2 regions of the Burkholderia sp. Ac-20345 genome follow, and region 2 is predicted to be linked to the other one. Evidence: predicted binding sites of a transcription regulator. Region 2 holds the regulator's gene; the other holds the start of a gene.
The links. The regulator HrcA, encoded in region 2, represses chaperone genes, less so after heat shock. The targets are predictions, from matches to a motif close to TTAGCACTCNNNNNNNNNGAGTGCTAA.

Region 1: a site for HrcA is predicted at 2,434-2,460, ahead of rpoH (RNA polymerase sigma factor RpoH). Genes of this name have one in related genera too.

The regions. Positions count from the first base shown of each region.
Region 1 covers NZ_JAAGPO010000183.1:2,818-9,461, forward strand. Annotated here, with positions in the region: gene G3O06_RS37790 (cytochrome ubiquinol oxidase subunit I) at 1-775, opposite strand, end outside; gene cydP (cytochrome oxidase putative small subunit CydP) at 765-1,049, opposite strand; gene G3O06_RS37800 (hypothetical protein) at 1,216-1,413, shown strand; gene rpoH (RNA polymerase sigma factor RpoH) at 1,435-2,370, opposite strand; gene G3O06_RS37810 (acyloxyacyl hydrolase) at 2,732-3,301, shown strand; gene G3O06_RS37815 (nuclear transport factor 2 family protein) at 3,347-3,730, shown strand; gene leuA (2-isopropylmalate synthase) at 3,874-5,520, opposite strand; gene ybiB (DNA-binding protein YbiB) at 5,901-6,644, opposite strand, start outside.
Region 2 covers NZ_JAAGPO010000061.1:1,486-8,129, reverse strand. Annotated here, with positions in the region: gene G3O06_RS22055 (RNA-binding S4 domain-containing protein) at 1-315, opposite strand, end outside; gene hemH (ferrochelatase) at 400-1,464, opposite strand; gene hrcA (heat-inducible transcriptional repressor HrcA) at 1,612-2,634, opposite strand; gene G3O06_RS22040 (NAD kinase) at 2,765-3,667, shown strand; gene recN (DNA repair protein RecN) at 3,687-5,336, shown strand; partial or broken gene glnE (bifunctional [glutamate--ammonia ligase]-adenylyl-L-tyrosine phosphorylase/[glutamate--ammonia-ligase] adenylyltransferase) at 5,453-6,644, opposite strand, start outside.

The DNA of each region.
Region 1 (6,644 bases), on a different contig from region 2:
CGATCGCGGCGAGCTTCATCTTCTGCACTTCGCCGGTCGTATAGCCCGATTCGTCGCCGAGCACGATCACGCACAGCGTCGCCGCGAGGCCGAAGCCGGCCGCGACCGCGAACGAGCGCAGCGCGAAGTCGACATCGCGCTTCTTCAGCAGGTACCACGACGACACGCCGAGTACGAACATCGCCGCCGACACGTAGCCGGCCGACACCGTGTGCACGAACTTCACCTGCGCGACGGGGTTGAACAGCACGTCGAACAGGCTCGTCATCTCCATGCGCATCGTCTGGTAGTTGAACTCCGCGCCGACCGGGTTGTTCATCCAGCCGTTCGCAACGAGGATCCACAGCGCGGAGAGGTTCGAACCCAGCGCGACGAGGAACGTGACCATCAGGTGCTTGACCTTCGACAGGCGGTTCCAGCCGAAGAAGAACAGGCCGACGAACGTCGATTCGAGGAAGAACGCCATCAGGCCTTCGACCGCGAGCGGCACGCCGAAGATGTCGCCGACATAGTGCGAGTAGTACGACCAGTTCGTGCCGAACTGGAATTCGAGCGTGATGCCGGTGGTCACGCCCATCGCAAAGTTGATCCCGAACAGCTTGCCCCAGAACTGGGTCATGTCCTTGTAGACCTGCTTGCCGGTCATCACGTAAACAGCTTCCATGATGACGAGCAGCCAGGACAGGCCGAGCGTCAGCGGCACGAACAGGAAGTGGTAGAGCGCCGTGATGCCGAACTGCAGACGCGACAGATCGACGACTTCGCTACTTATCATGGTGGTCTCCCTCGGTGGGTGCAGGCGCCGGTACCGAGAGCAGCTTCTCGGCGACGGCGGCAGGCGGCAACGACATGTGCTCGGCCTGCGGATGATTGAAGAATGCGTATTTGAGCGACATCAGGAGGATCAGCTTGACGATCAGCACCAGGGTGATGTCGCGGGCGAGGGTCGGGCCGCGTGCCCACGCGGCGATGCGCGCGCGCCAGCCGATCGTTCCGGCCGGCCGTGGGGGAGGCGGCGCAGGCTCTTTATTGATCGAGATCAAGGCGATTATCCTGAATCGATTTAGGTCTGATTTGGGGCGACTTTACGTCGGATATATGACGGCCGTGAAGCTGTTTTAATCCTTTTGCGCCTGACATGCCAATTTTAAAAGGACGGCTTTCCGATGCCGAGTGCTGCGCTGCGGCAGACCGTCGCGAAACACGAGCCGAAACTTGAGGCAGATCAAGGTTATGCGGAAGGGGCCCGGAAACTGCCTATTACCTGACGAATCAGGTCAATTAATCCGCACTGAAGCGCGTGAAGAAACGAGCGGGGAAACGATCGGAGAAGCGATCGAAGAAGCGAATGAAAAGCAGGGGAAAAGACAGGCGAAAAAAAACCGCTGCCGGTCGGGCAGCGGTTTTCGATGAGGCGCTCTAAATCGCAGCGATTTACGCGTATTCGGCGAGGGCGGTGCGCATCTTTTTCATCGCGCTCGCTTCGATCTGGCGGATGCGTTCCGCCGACACACCGAACTCGGCAGCGAGATCGTGCAGCGTCGAGCCGCCCGAGCCGTCGTCGTCGACGTGCAGCCAGCGCGCCTCGATGATGCGGCGGCTGCGCGCGTCGAGTGCGTCGAGTGCCTGCGCGATGCCGTCCGTCTGCAGCGTGTCGCGCTGACGCGCGGCGAGCACGGCGGTCGGTTCGTTGTGCGAGTCGGCCAGGTAGGCGATCGGCGCGTACGACTCCTCGCCGTCTTCGACCTGCCCTTCGAGCGCGATGTCGCCGCCCGACAGGCGCGTTTCCATTTCGGTCACGTCTTCGCGCTTGACGTTGAGTTCCTTCGCGAGGCCGTCGATTTCCTCGGGCGTCATCGCCTGCAGGCCCTTCTTGTGGCTGCGCAGGTTGAAGAACAGCTTGCGCTGCGCCTTCGTCGTCGCGACCTTCACCGTGCGCCAGTTGCGCAGGATGTACTCGTGGATCTCGGCCTTGATCCAGTGGATCGCGTACGACACGAGGCGCACGTTCTGGGCCGGATCGAAGCGCTTCACGGCCTTCATCAGGCCGATGTTGCCTTCCTGGATCAGGTCGCCGTGCGGCAGGCCGTAGCCGAGATAGTTGCGCGAGATCGACACGACGAGCCGCAGGTGCGACAGCACGAGGCGGCGTGCCGAGTCGAGGTTGTTGCCTTCGCGGAATTCGGTCGCGTACTGGCGTTCCTCTTCGACCGTCAGCAGCGGAATGCGATTGACGGCCTGGATATACGCGTCGATGTTGCCAAGCTGGCCCGGCAACATCGATTGAGCTGCGAGCGCCAGCGAGCCTGCCGATGCGGCCTTGGCCGGCGTCGGGCTCAGGGTGTTCGGGAGGGTCAGGGCATTGCTCACTAAAAAAACTCCTTTGGAATCAGGGACAAACCCCCGGTCTCGAATGAAATTCCGTGGGCCATCTTAGCACTCCCGTAATCCGAGTGCTAATTCCTTAGAGCAAGCGTGGGCATCGGAGTTCCCGCTTTTTCTATCGAGCCAGTGGAGTCGATAGTCTATTCTGCGACAGAGGGAGCGAAGCGAAGTTCCGTAAGCCGTTGTTTCTGATGGTAATCAGTAGACGATTTCAATTTTTGTCGTTTTGGAAGGAAGCCATTTCGCTTTGTGATGCCGATCCGAAAAGTCCTTTACCATACCATTCAGTTCGCTCGAGCCGGCCGAAGCGGCAGGCTCCATTCAACCCACAAAGTTGGAGTGTCAGATGAACAATAAGAAGAATCGCCGGCCTCGCAGCCGGCTTGCGCTGCACGCGATGCTGGCGGCGTCCCTTCTGGGCGGATCGGGTGCGGCATGCGCGGATCGGTGGGGGATTCAGGCGGGCGGCGGTTTTTCGGATCGCCACGGGGTCGACAAGGGCGATCTCGGCGTGGTGTGGGATCCGGGCTGGAACTGGTGGGAAATCGGCGGCTGGCACTTTGCGTTCGTGGTCGAAGGGCACGCCGGCTACTGGCACACGGGCGGCAACGTCCACAGCAGCATCGGCGAATTCGGCGTGACGCCGATGTTCCGCTTCATCAAGAGCGCCGGGGAGATCCGCCCGTTCATCGAGGCCGGCGGCGGCATCCGGCTGCTGACGCACCCGACGATTTCGGATCGCTTCTCGATGGGGACTGCGTTCCAGTTCGCGCCGACGGCGGGAGTGGGCGTGCAGTTCGGCCAACGGCAACAGTATCAGGTCGGCTACCGTTTTGAACATGTGTCTAACGCGGGTATCAAAGAGCCGAATCCTGGTATAAATTTCCACCAGTTCTACTTGCAGTACAACTTCTGATCCGCATGCCCGCGCACGGCGTGCGCGTTGCCGAGGAGTCAGGCGATGGCGAAGGTGGTCGATGCGATCCGCGCGCTCGAGCGCGATCGGTTCCGGGCGATGGTGGACGGGGACGGCGAGGCGCTCGACGCGCTTTTGTCGGACAAGGTGTTCTTCGTGCACACCAACGGCAAACGCGAAACCAAGCAGCAGTTCATCGACGCCATCGTCGCCGGCCGCCGCCGCTATCGCCAGATCGAAATCCAGTCGCAGGACGTGCTGCCCGTCGGCGATGAGACCTGCATCGTCACCGGGCGCGCGTTGATCGAGATGGAAACGAACAACGGCGGCCTGGTCTTCCCGATTGCGTATACCTCCGTCCACACCCACGAACAGGGGCGCTGGAGCCTGTTCGCGTGGCAGGCGACGCGGTGCGCGACCGAGACATGAGCGCGCGTGGCGCTCCTTTTCACGTCCCGACCGAAGCGGCCTTCTGGGCCGCTTTTTGCTGCCTCGTGCGGCGCGGATCGCGCGGCGCACGGGCGGTCACGCCCCGCTCGCTGACGTTGGAACCCTGAAGCGGAACCTGGCGCTCAGGCCGCCGCGCGGCGATCCGCGCAGTGCCAGGCCGAGCGGTTGATCGCGCTGACGACCGCATCGAGCGCGGCGCTCGCCGCATCGGCGTGCAGGCCGACGCCGTGCCGCAGCGGTGCATCGCCGACCCGGCAGCCGACCGATACCGCGATCCGCCCGTCCGTGGTGCGCGCGTGTTCGCACGACGCGACGTCGATCGCCGCGCCGGCGGTGGCCGCGAACGCCGCGGCAAAGCGTCGCACCGCATCGTCGGGCGTCGTGTCCGCCGCCGGCGCCGCCGCGATCTCGCGGGTCTGCCAGCACGCGCCGCTGCCGTGACGCGCGGCCGGCCCGTCGGTGTCGAAGAATTCGCGCGCGAACAGCGCGCAGATCGCGTCGCCCGTCACTTCCTCGCCGGATGCGTCGGCAAGCGTCTGCACCGCATGGCTGAATTCGATCTGCACGCGGCGCGTCGGCGTGAAGCCCATCCCGCGCTCGAGCAGGAACGTGGCACCACCCTTGCCGGACTGGCTATTCACGCGGATCACGGCGTCGTAGCTGCGGCCGAGATCGGCCGGGTCGATGGGCAGGTACGGCACTTCCCAGGCCGCGTCGGGGCGCTGTTGCGCGAAGCCCTTGCGGATCGCGTCCTGGTGCGAGCCCGAGAAGGCGGTGAACACGAGGTCGCCTGCGTACGGATGGCGCGGATGCACGGGAATCTGGTTGCAGCGTTCGACGACGCGGCGCACGGCATCGATGTCGGAGAAATCGAGGCCCGGATCGATGCCTTGCGTGTAGAGATTCAGCGCAAGCGTGACGAGATCGACGTTGCCGGTGCGTTCGCCGTTGCCGAACAGGCAGCCTTCGATGCGGTCGGCGCCCGCGAGCAGCGCGAGTTCGGCTGCCGCGACCGCGGTGCCACGATCGTTGTGCGGATGCACGGACAGCACGATGCTGTCGCGATACGCGAGGTTGCGGTCCATCCACTCGATCTGGTCGGCGAACACGTTCGGGCCCGCGGCTTCGACGGTGGCCGGCAGGTTGACGATCATCTTGTGGTCGCGGGTCGGCCGCCAGGTCTGCGCGACCGCGTCGCAGATCTCGCGCGCGAACGTCAGCTCGGTCATGCTGAAGGTTTCCGGCGAGTACTGGAAGGTCCACTGCGTGTCGGGGCGCGCGGCGGCGTGTTCCTTGATGATGCGCGTGCCGTCGATCGCGAGCGCCTTCACGTCGGCCTTCGACATCCCGAACACGATGCGGCGGAACGACGGGCAGACCGCGTTGTACAGGTGCACGATCGCGCGCGGTACGCCTTCGAGCGCGTCGAACGTGCGGGCGATCAGGTCTTCGCGCGCCTGCACGAGCACTTCGATCGTCACGTCGTCGGGAATCCGCTTGTCGTCGATCAGCTTGCGGACGAAATCGAAGTCGGTTTGCGACGCCGACGGAAAACCGACTTCGATCTCCTTGAACCCGATCGCAACCAGCATCTCGAAGAACTCGAGCTTCTGCTCGATGCTCATCGGCTCGATCAGCGACTGGTTGCCGTCGCGCAGGTCGGTGCTCATCCAGACGGGCGCGCGCTCGATGGTGCGCGACGGCCATTTGCGGCCATTGAGGCGGACGGGCTCGAACGGACGGTACTTGTCTTGCGGATTGCGCTGCATCTTCTGGACCTCGGGTCTCAAGTCGTGAGCGAAGACGGGCGGCATGGGCGACGGTTGGCGCTGCCTCGCTCCGCGGCACGTGAACGCGCTGCGGATGCGGATGATCTTCGCGAGTCGGCCGACGGATAGACGGACGAATGCTGACGACTTCGGGTTGTAAAAACTACGAGAGGGGTACTGCGAGGAACTGCTGGGAGGGACCGTGCGGACAGCACACGGCGCTACGACAGCCTTAGGCTAGTCGTAGCGATAGCGGCCGCGCTAGGCGGCCGGAGGTAATTCGGAGGGTGTTCGGAAAGGAACGCATGACGGCAACTCTATGCCAGGATGCGCTCGCGTGTCAAATGCCCTGCAAGCGGGGCCGGTTCGCGAGCGTGCCGTCAGCGCGCGATGCGGGCGATCTGCACGATCGTCGCGACCTGCCGGGCGACCGTGTCGGGCACCGGCAGCTCGCCGCGCAATACGGCGTCCGTCCACGCCGCCGTCGTGGCCGCGTCGCGCGATTCGGGCAGGGCGACAGGGGGCGCATCGGTCGACGAGCGCTCGGCCTCGATCAGCGTGTCGCACACGCCGTCGTGCAGCCAGTCGACCTGCACCTGGCGCCGCGTATCGGCAACGGCTTCGCCCTCGGTGCCGCGTGCCAGCAGCGCGCCGCCGAGCGCGGCGTCCGGATGGTCGCGGAACAGCTGCGCGAGGCTGTCGCGGTACGGCGGGTGCGTGTAGTTGACGAGCCGCAGGCCGGCCGGCGCAAACGGCTGCAGGATCTTCACGAGCGTGTGCGTCGAGTTGCGCACGCCGAGCACGCTGCGCATCGACAGCAGGTGTGCGATGCGCGGCGCCAGCACTTCGATCGACGCGAACGCGACGCGGCGCTCGGCAAGCGTGTCCTCGATCGCATCGTGCGACGTCGACGGCGCGAGCGACAGCGCCGAGAAGATCTCGGCGCTCGTTACACGGCCCGGATCCTGCCCGACACCATGCACGAGCACCGGCACGCCTTCGCGGGCGAGCAGCAGCGCGAGCAGCGGCACGAGGTTCGGCTGCTTGCGCGCGCCGTTGTAGCTCGGGATCGACACGGGGCGGAACGCGGCGTCCTGCACGTGCACCGGCTCGAACGACGCCTG
Region 2 (6,644 bases):
CCGCTCCAGTTCGGCGAGCCGCGCGGCCCGCCCCGCTTCCGTTTCCGCGTAAAGCGTCTGCGCGACGCTCGCCGGCCCGCGCACGTCGCACACGCCGAGCACGGCAATGTGCCAGACGATGCCGTCGATCGCAATCTCGACCTCGTCTCCCACACGCACTTCCTTCGCCGGCTTGACCGCCGCGCCGCCGATCTTCACGTGCCCCTTGTCGACCGCATCGGTCGCGAGCGAGCGCGTCTTGAAAAACCGGGCCGCCCACAGCCATTTGTCGATGCGCAGCTTCGCGCCCGGTTCGGTCGAAATCTTGAAATTCATCGCAGCCTCCGCCGGGCCGCCCCAAGGAGGCTGACCGCCCCCTCGGGGGGCAGTGAACGAAGTGAGCGTGGGGATCGTTTCATCTCAACTCACCGTTTCGGGCTGCGCGGCCCTGACCGGCCAGCCCTGCAGATTCTCGGCGACGATCTCGCCGAGCGCGCCGATCCACGCGGGCGCGCCGTTCAGGCAAGGAATGCGGTGGAACGCCTTGCCGCCGCCGGCGAGGAACTCGTCGCGCACTTCCATGCCGATCTCCTCGATCGTCTCCAGGCAGTCGGCCGTGAAACCGGGACAGAACACGTCGGCCCGCCGCACGCCGGCCTCGCCGAACTCGCGCAGCGTCGGCGCGGTGTAAGGCTGCAGCCATTCGGCCTTGCCGAAGCGCGACTGGAAGGTGACGCGGCACTCGGTCGTCGACAGCCCGAGCGCGGCCATCAGCAGCGCGCCCGTCTGCTGGCACTGATCGTGATAGGGGTCGCCAAGGTCGAGCGTGCGCTTCGGCACGCCGTGAAAGCTCAGCACGAGCTTGTCGCCGGACGCAAAGTCGGGCCGGCCGTGCTGCGCCCAGTACTGGCGCACCTGCTCGGCCAGCGCGTGGATATAGGCCGGATGGTCGGCGTAATGCCGCACCGTGCGTACTTCCGGCTGGTTGCGCATGCGTGCGAGCGCGTCGAAGGCGGCGTCGAAGGCGGTGGCCGTGGTCGACGCCGAGTATTGGGGATACATCGGCATCAGCAGCACGCGCTCGACGCCCGCGCGCTTGAACTGCGCGAGCGCGTGCGAAATGTTCGGGCTGCCGTAGCGCATCGCGTAGTCGACCATCACGTGATAGCCGTTCGACGTGAGCAGATGCCGCACGCTGTCGGTCTGGCGCTCCGTGTACACGCGCAGCGGCGAGCCCTCGGGCATCCAGACCGCAGCGTATTTCTTCGCGGACGCGCGGCCGCGCAGCGGCAGGATCAGCGTGCGCAGCAGCACCTGCCAGACAGCCTGCGGAATCTCGACGACCCGCGGATCCGACAGGAATTCGGCCAGGTAGCGCCGCACCGCGCGCGGCGTAGGGGCGTCGGGCGTGCCGAGATTGATCAGCAGCACGCCGATGCGATGGGCAGCCGCGATGCTCGAAGGCGGCTCAAGATCGAAACGCATGGGCAATTACGTGCTCGGGGCACGGGACCGGACGGCTCTCAATTATAGCGGGCCGCTTCGCGCCGGTCGGCTGGCCGTTCGGCCGACTGCCGGCATGCGCGGTGCCGCGGCACGATGACGGGGCGGGATCGGGCTGGCGATCGCAGGCTACTGCTGGCTCAGCGTGAGCGACAGCAGGCGCGCGGTGATGTCGACGATCGGTATCACGCGGTTGTACGCCATGCGGGTCGGGCCGATCACGCCGAGCGTGCCGACGATCTGCCCGTTCACCTCGTAAGGCGCGGTGACGACGCTCATTTCCTCGATCGGCACGAGCGTCGATTCACCGCCGATGAAGATCTGCACGCCCTGGGCGTGGCTCGACACGTCGAGCAGTTGCAGGAGGCCCGTCTTTTGGTCGAATACGTCGAACAGCTTGCGCAGCCGAGCCATGTCGGAGGAAAGATCCGCCACCTCGAGCAGGTTGCGCTCGCCGGAAATCAGCACGGTGTCCTCGGTGTCGGGCACCTCGGTACTGGCCGTCACCGCCAGATGCATCAGCGCGGTCATGTCGCCGCGCAACTGGTCGATCTCGTCGCGCAGGCGGCGGCGTACCTCGTCGAACGACAGCCCGGCGAAATGCGCGTTGATGTAATTGGACGCCTCGGTCAGCTGCGACGGCGAGTAGTCGCGCGGCGTCGCGAGCATCCGGTTCTGCACGTCGCCCTCGGGCGTGACGATGATCAGCAGGATGCGCTTGTCCGACAGGCGCATGAACTCGATCTGCTTGAACACGTGGCTGCGGCGCGGCGTGAGCACGACACCCGCGAACTGCGACAGGTTCGACAGCACGCTTGCGGCGGCCGCCACGACCCGCTGCTGCGGCTCGCCGGCCTGCAGCGTGTTCTGCACCTGCCGCGCGACGGCTTCGGCGTCGATCGGTGCCTCGACCGTCAGCATCGTGTCGACGAACAGCCGGTAGCCCCGCGGTGTCGGCACGCGGCCGGCCGACGTGTGCGGGCTCGACACGAGGCCGAGCTCCTCCAGGTCGGACATCACGTTGCGGATCGTCGCCGGGCTCAGCTCAAGCCCGGAGTAACGGGACAACGTGCGCGATCCGACTGGCTGACCGTCGGCGATATACCGTTCGATCAGGGTTTTCAGGAGGGTTCGTGCGCGAGGATCTAGCATGGTGGAAAATTTTAGCGCAACCGCGCGACCGCGGCGAGTGGCGCGGCCACCGATGCGCGGCCCGGCCCGATCCGGCCCCGTCTCCGCACAGCCGGTTCTTTTCGTCAACGAGCTATGGTGTAATGCCGGCATGAAAACCGGTAATCAGTTCAACACTGTCGCGCTCGTCGGCCGGAGCAACACGCCCAACATCGCCGAGCCGCTCGCCACGCTGGCCGCCTGCATCGCCAAGCGCGGCTTCGAGGTCGTCTTCGAAGCCGAGACCGCGCGCGAGATCGGCATCACCGGCTACCCGGCGCTGACCCCGGCCGAAATCGGGGCGCGCGCCGACGTGGCGGTCGTGCTGGGCGGCGACGGCACGATGCTCGGCATCGGCCGTCAGCTCGCGCCGTACAAGACACCGCTGATCGGGATCAACCACGGGCGGCTCGGCTTCATCACCGATATCGCGGCGGCCGACATGCAGGCGCTCGTCCCGGTGATCCTGTCGGGCAAGTTCGAGCGCGAGGAGCGCGCGCTGCTCGAAGCCCGGATCATGCGCGACGGCGAACCGATCTACCACGCGATCGCCTTCAACGACGTCGTCGTGAACCGCAGCGGCTTCTCCGGGATGGTCGAGCTGCGCGCATCGGTCGACGGCCGGTACATGTACAACCAGCGTTCGGACGGCCTGATCGTCGCCACGCCGACCGGCTCGACCGCTTACGCGCTGTCGTCGGCCGGCCCGATCCTCCATCCGCAGCTGGCGGGCATCGTGCTCGTGCCGATCGCGCCGCACGCGCTGTCGAACCGGCCGATCGTGCTGCCCGACGATTCGAAAATCGCGATCCAGATCGTCGGCGGGCGCGACGTCAACGTGAACTTCGACATGCAGTCGTTCACCGCGCTCGAGCTGAACGACACGATCGAGGTGCGCCGCTCGAAGCACACGGTGCCGTTCCTGCACCCGATCGGCTACAGCTACTACGCGACGCTGCGCAAGAAGCTGCACTGGAACGAACACGCCTCGAACGAAGACGACAAGGCGTCCTGACGCCGCTCCGCCCGACACCATGCTCCGCCACCTCTCGATCCGCGACTTCGTCATCGTCGCCGCGCTCGATCTCGAATTCGACAGCGGCTTTTCCGTCTTTTCCGGCGAAACCGGCGCCGGGAAATCGATCCTGATCGACGCCCTCGCCCTCGCCCTCGGCGAACGTTCCGACGCGAGCGTCGTGCGCACTGGCTGCGGCCGCGCCGACATCACCGCCGAATTCACGCCGCACGACCGCGTCGCGCGCTGGCTCGACGAACACGCGTTCGACACCGAGGACACCGTGATGCTGCGCCGCGTGATCGATGTGAGCGGCCGGTCGCGCGCGTTCATCAACGGCACCAGCGCGACGCTCGCGCAACTGCGCGAGCTCGGCGAAATGCTCGTCGACATCCACGGCCAGCATGCGCACCAGCTGCTGATGCGGCCCGACGCGCAGCGCGAGCTGTTCGATACGCACGCGGGGCTCGTCGCCGATGCGGCGAACGTCGCGCGCGCATGGCGCGTGTGGCGCGACGCGACGCAGGCGATCGAGGTGGCAAAAGCGCACGAGCGCGAGTTGCAGCTCGAACGCGAAAAGCTCGCCTGGCAGCTCGCCGAGCTCGACAAGCTCGCGCCACAGCCCGGCGAATGGGACGAAGTCAGCAACGAGCACAAGCGCCTGTCGCATTCCGCGAACCTGATCGAAGGCGTGCGCGGTGCGCTCAACGCGCTGTCCGAGTCCGACGACGCGATGCTCGCGCAACTCGGCGCGATCGTGTCGAAGCTGCGCAGCCTCGCCGACTACGACACCACGCTCGGCGATGCGCTCGCGTCGCTGGAGCCGGCCGAGATCCAGTTGCAGGAAGCCGTCTATTCGCTGTCGCACTATGCGCAGCGCGTCGATCTCGACCCCGAACGGCTCGCGCAGGTCGAAACACGCCTCGATGCGCTGCACTCGACAGCCCGCAAGTTCCGCTTGCCGCCCGACACGCTGCACGAAGAACACGCGGCACGCCGCGCGCAGCTCGCCGCGCTGGATGCGGCGGCCGATCTTGGCGCGCTCGAAGCGGTGCAGGCCAAGGCGCGGGAAGCCTATCTCGCCGACGCAAAACACCTGTCCAAGGCACGCACGCAGGCCGCCAGGACGCTCGGCACGGCCGTCACGACCGGCATGCAGGAACTGTCGATGGCGGGCGGGAGCTTCGAAGTCGCGCTCGTGCCGCTCGCCGATGGCGGCCCGCACGGGCTCGAGCAGGTCGAATTCCGGGTCGCCGGGCACCCTGGCGTGCCGCTGCGGCCGCTCGCGAAGGTGGCGTCGGGCGGCGAGCTCGCGCGGATCAGCCTCGCGCTCGCGGTGATCGCCAGCGCGGCGAGCCCGACGCCGACGCTGATCTTCGACGAAGTCGATACGGGGATCGGCGGCGGCGTCGCCGAAGTGGTCGGCCGCCTGCTGCACCAGCTCGGGCGCGATCGCCAGGTGCTGTGCGTGACGCACCTGCCGCAGGTCGCCGCGCGCGGCGACCATCACTTCCAGGTCGCAAAAGGCGCCGACGACCGTGGCGGTACGGTGTCGACCGTCGTCGCACTCGACCGCGCCAACCGGATCGAGGAAGTCGCGCGGATGCTCGGCGGCCTCGAGATCACGGCCACGACGCGCAAGCACGCGAAGGAAATGCTGGCGGCCTGACGCCGGCCACCCGTTATCCGTTCACCGAACGCAAAAAGACCGGCGCACGCGCCGGTCTTTTTTTGGCACGGTGGCGCAATCGCGTCCACCCTGCCGCACCGCATCGAACGGCCGTTTCAACTGTCCGTTTCAACCGCCCCGAACACGCGCGTCCACAGCGCCGTCACGGCCTCACGCTCGTCGGCCACCACGGCCGGATCGACCCGCGCCTTCTCCATCCCGTCGAGCCGCAGCTTGTGTTGCAGCTTCCGGTACTTGCGGTACGCCGCGCCGACGCGCTCGGCCTCGTCCTCGCCCATCAGCCCGAAGCGCGCGACCTCGCGCAGCAGCGCGATGTTGCCCGTGTTGCGGATCAGCTCGGCGTCGCTCGACGCGTGCAGCAGCACCCAGTACTGGACGATGAACTCGATATCGACCATCCCGCCGCGATCGTGCTTCAGGTCGAACAGCTCGGTCTGGTTCGGGTGGCCGGCAAACACCTTGCCGCGCATGTCGACGATTTCCTTCGCGAGCACGCCGCCGTCGCGCGGCGTCGTCAGCACCTGCTGGCGGATCGCCTCGAAGTCCGCGCCGACCTGCGCGTCGCCCGCGCTGTAGCGGGCACGCGTCAGCGCCTGGTGCTCCCACACCCACGCGGTATTCGCGGCATCGCCCTCGCGCAGCTGGTAGCGGCGGAACGCGTCGAGATCGGTGACGAGCAGCCCGGCCTCGCCGTTCGGCCGCAGCCGCAGGTCGATGTCGAACAGCGCGCCCGCCCCGGTCGCCGTGGTGAGCCACGTGATCAGGCGCCTCGTGAAGGTCGTGTAGACGTCCGCCGAGCGCTCGTCGGCGTCGTCGTACAGGAAGATCAGGTCGAGATCCGATGCGTAGCCGAGCTCCTTGCCGCCCAGCTTGCCGTACGCGATCACCGCGAACTTCGGCACGTCGCGATGACGCTTCGCGAGTTGCGACCAGACGACTTCGATCGTCACGTCGAGCACCGCGTCGGCCAGCTCGGACAGCCGGTCGCTCACATGCTCGACCGACAGTTGCCCGGCCAGATCGATCAGCAGGATCCGGAACACCTCCGCGTGCTGCGCGTGCCGCAGCAGGTCCATCTGTTGCTCGGGGCCGTCGGCCGCGGCGAGGCGCGCGCGCAGTGCGTCCTTGAACGCGGGCCAGTCGAACGGGCTCGCGATCGCCTCGTCGTCGAGCAGCTCGTCGAGCAGTTGCGGGTGGCGGATCAGGTAGCCGCCGCCCCAGCGCGTCGCCCCGAGCACCGACAGCACGCGGTCGAGCGCGGCCGGATATTCGGTCAGCAGCGCGAGA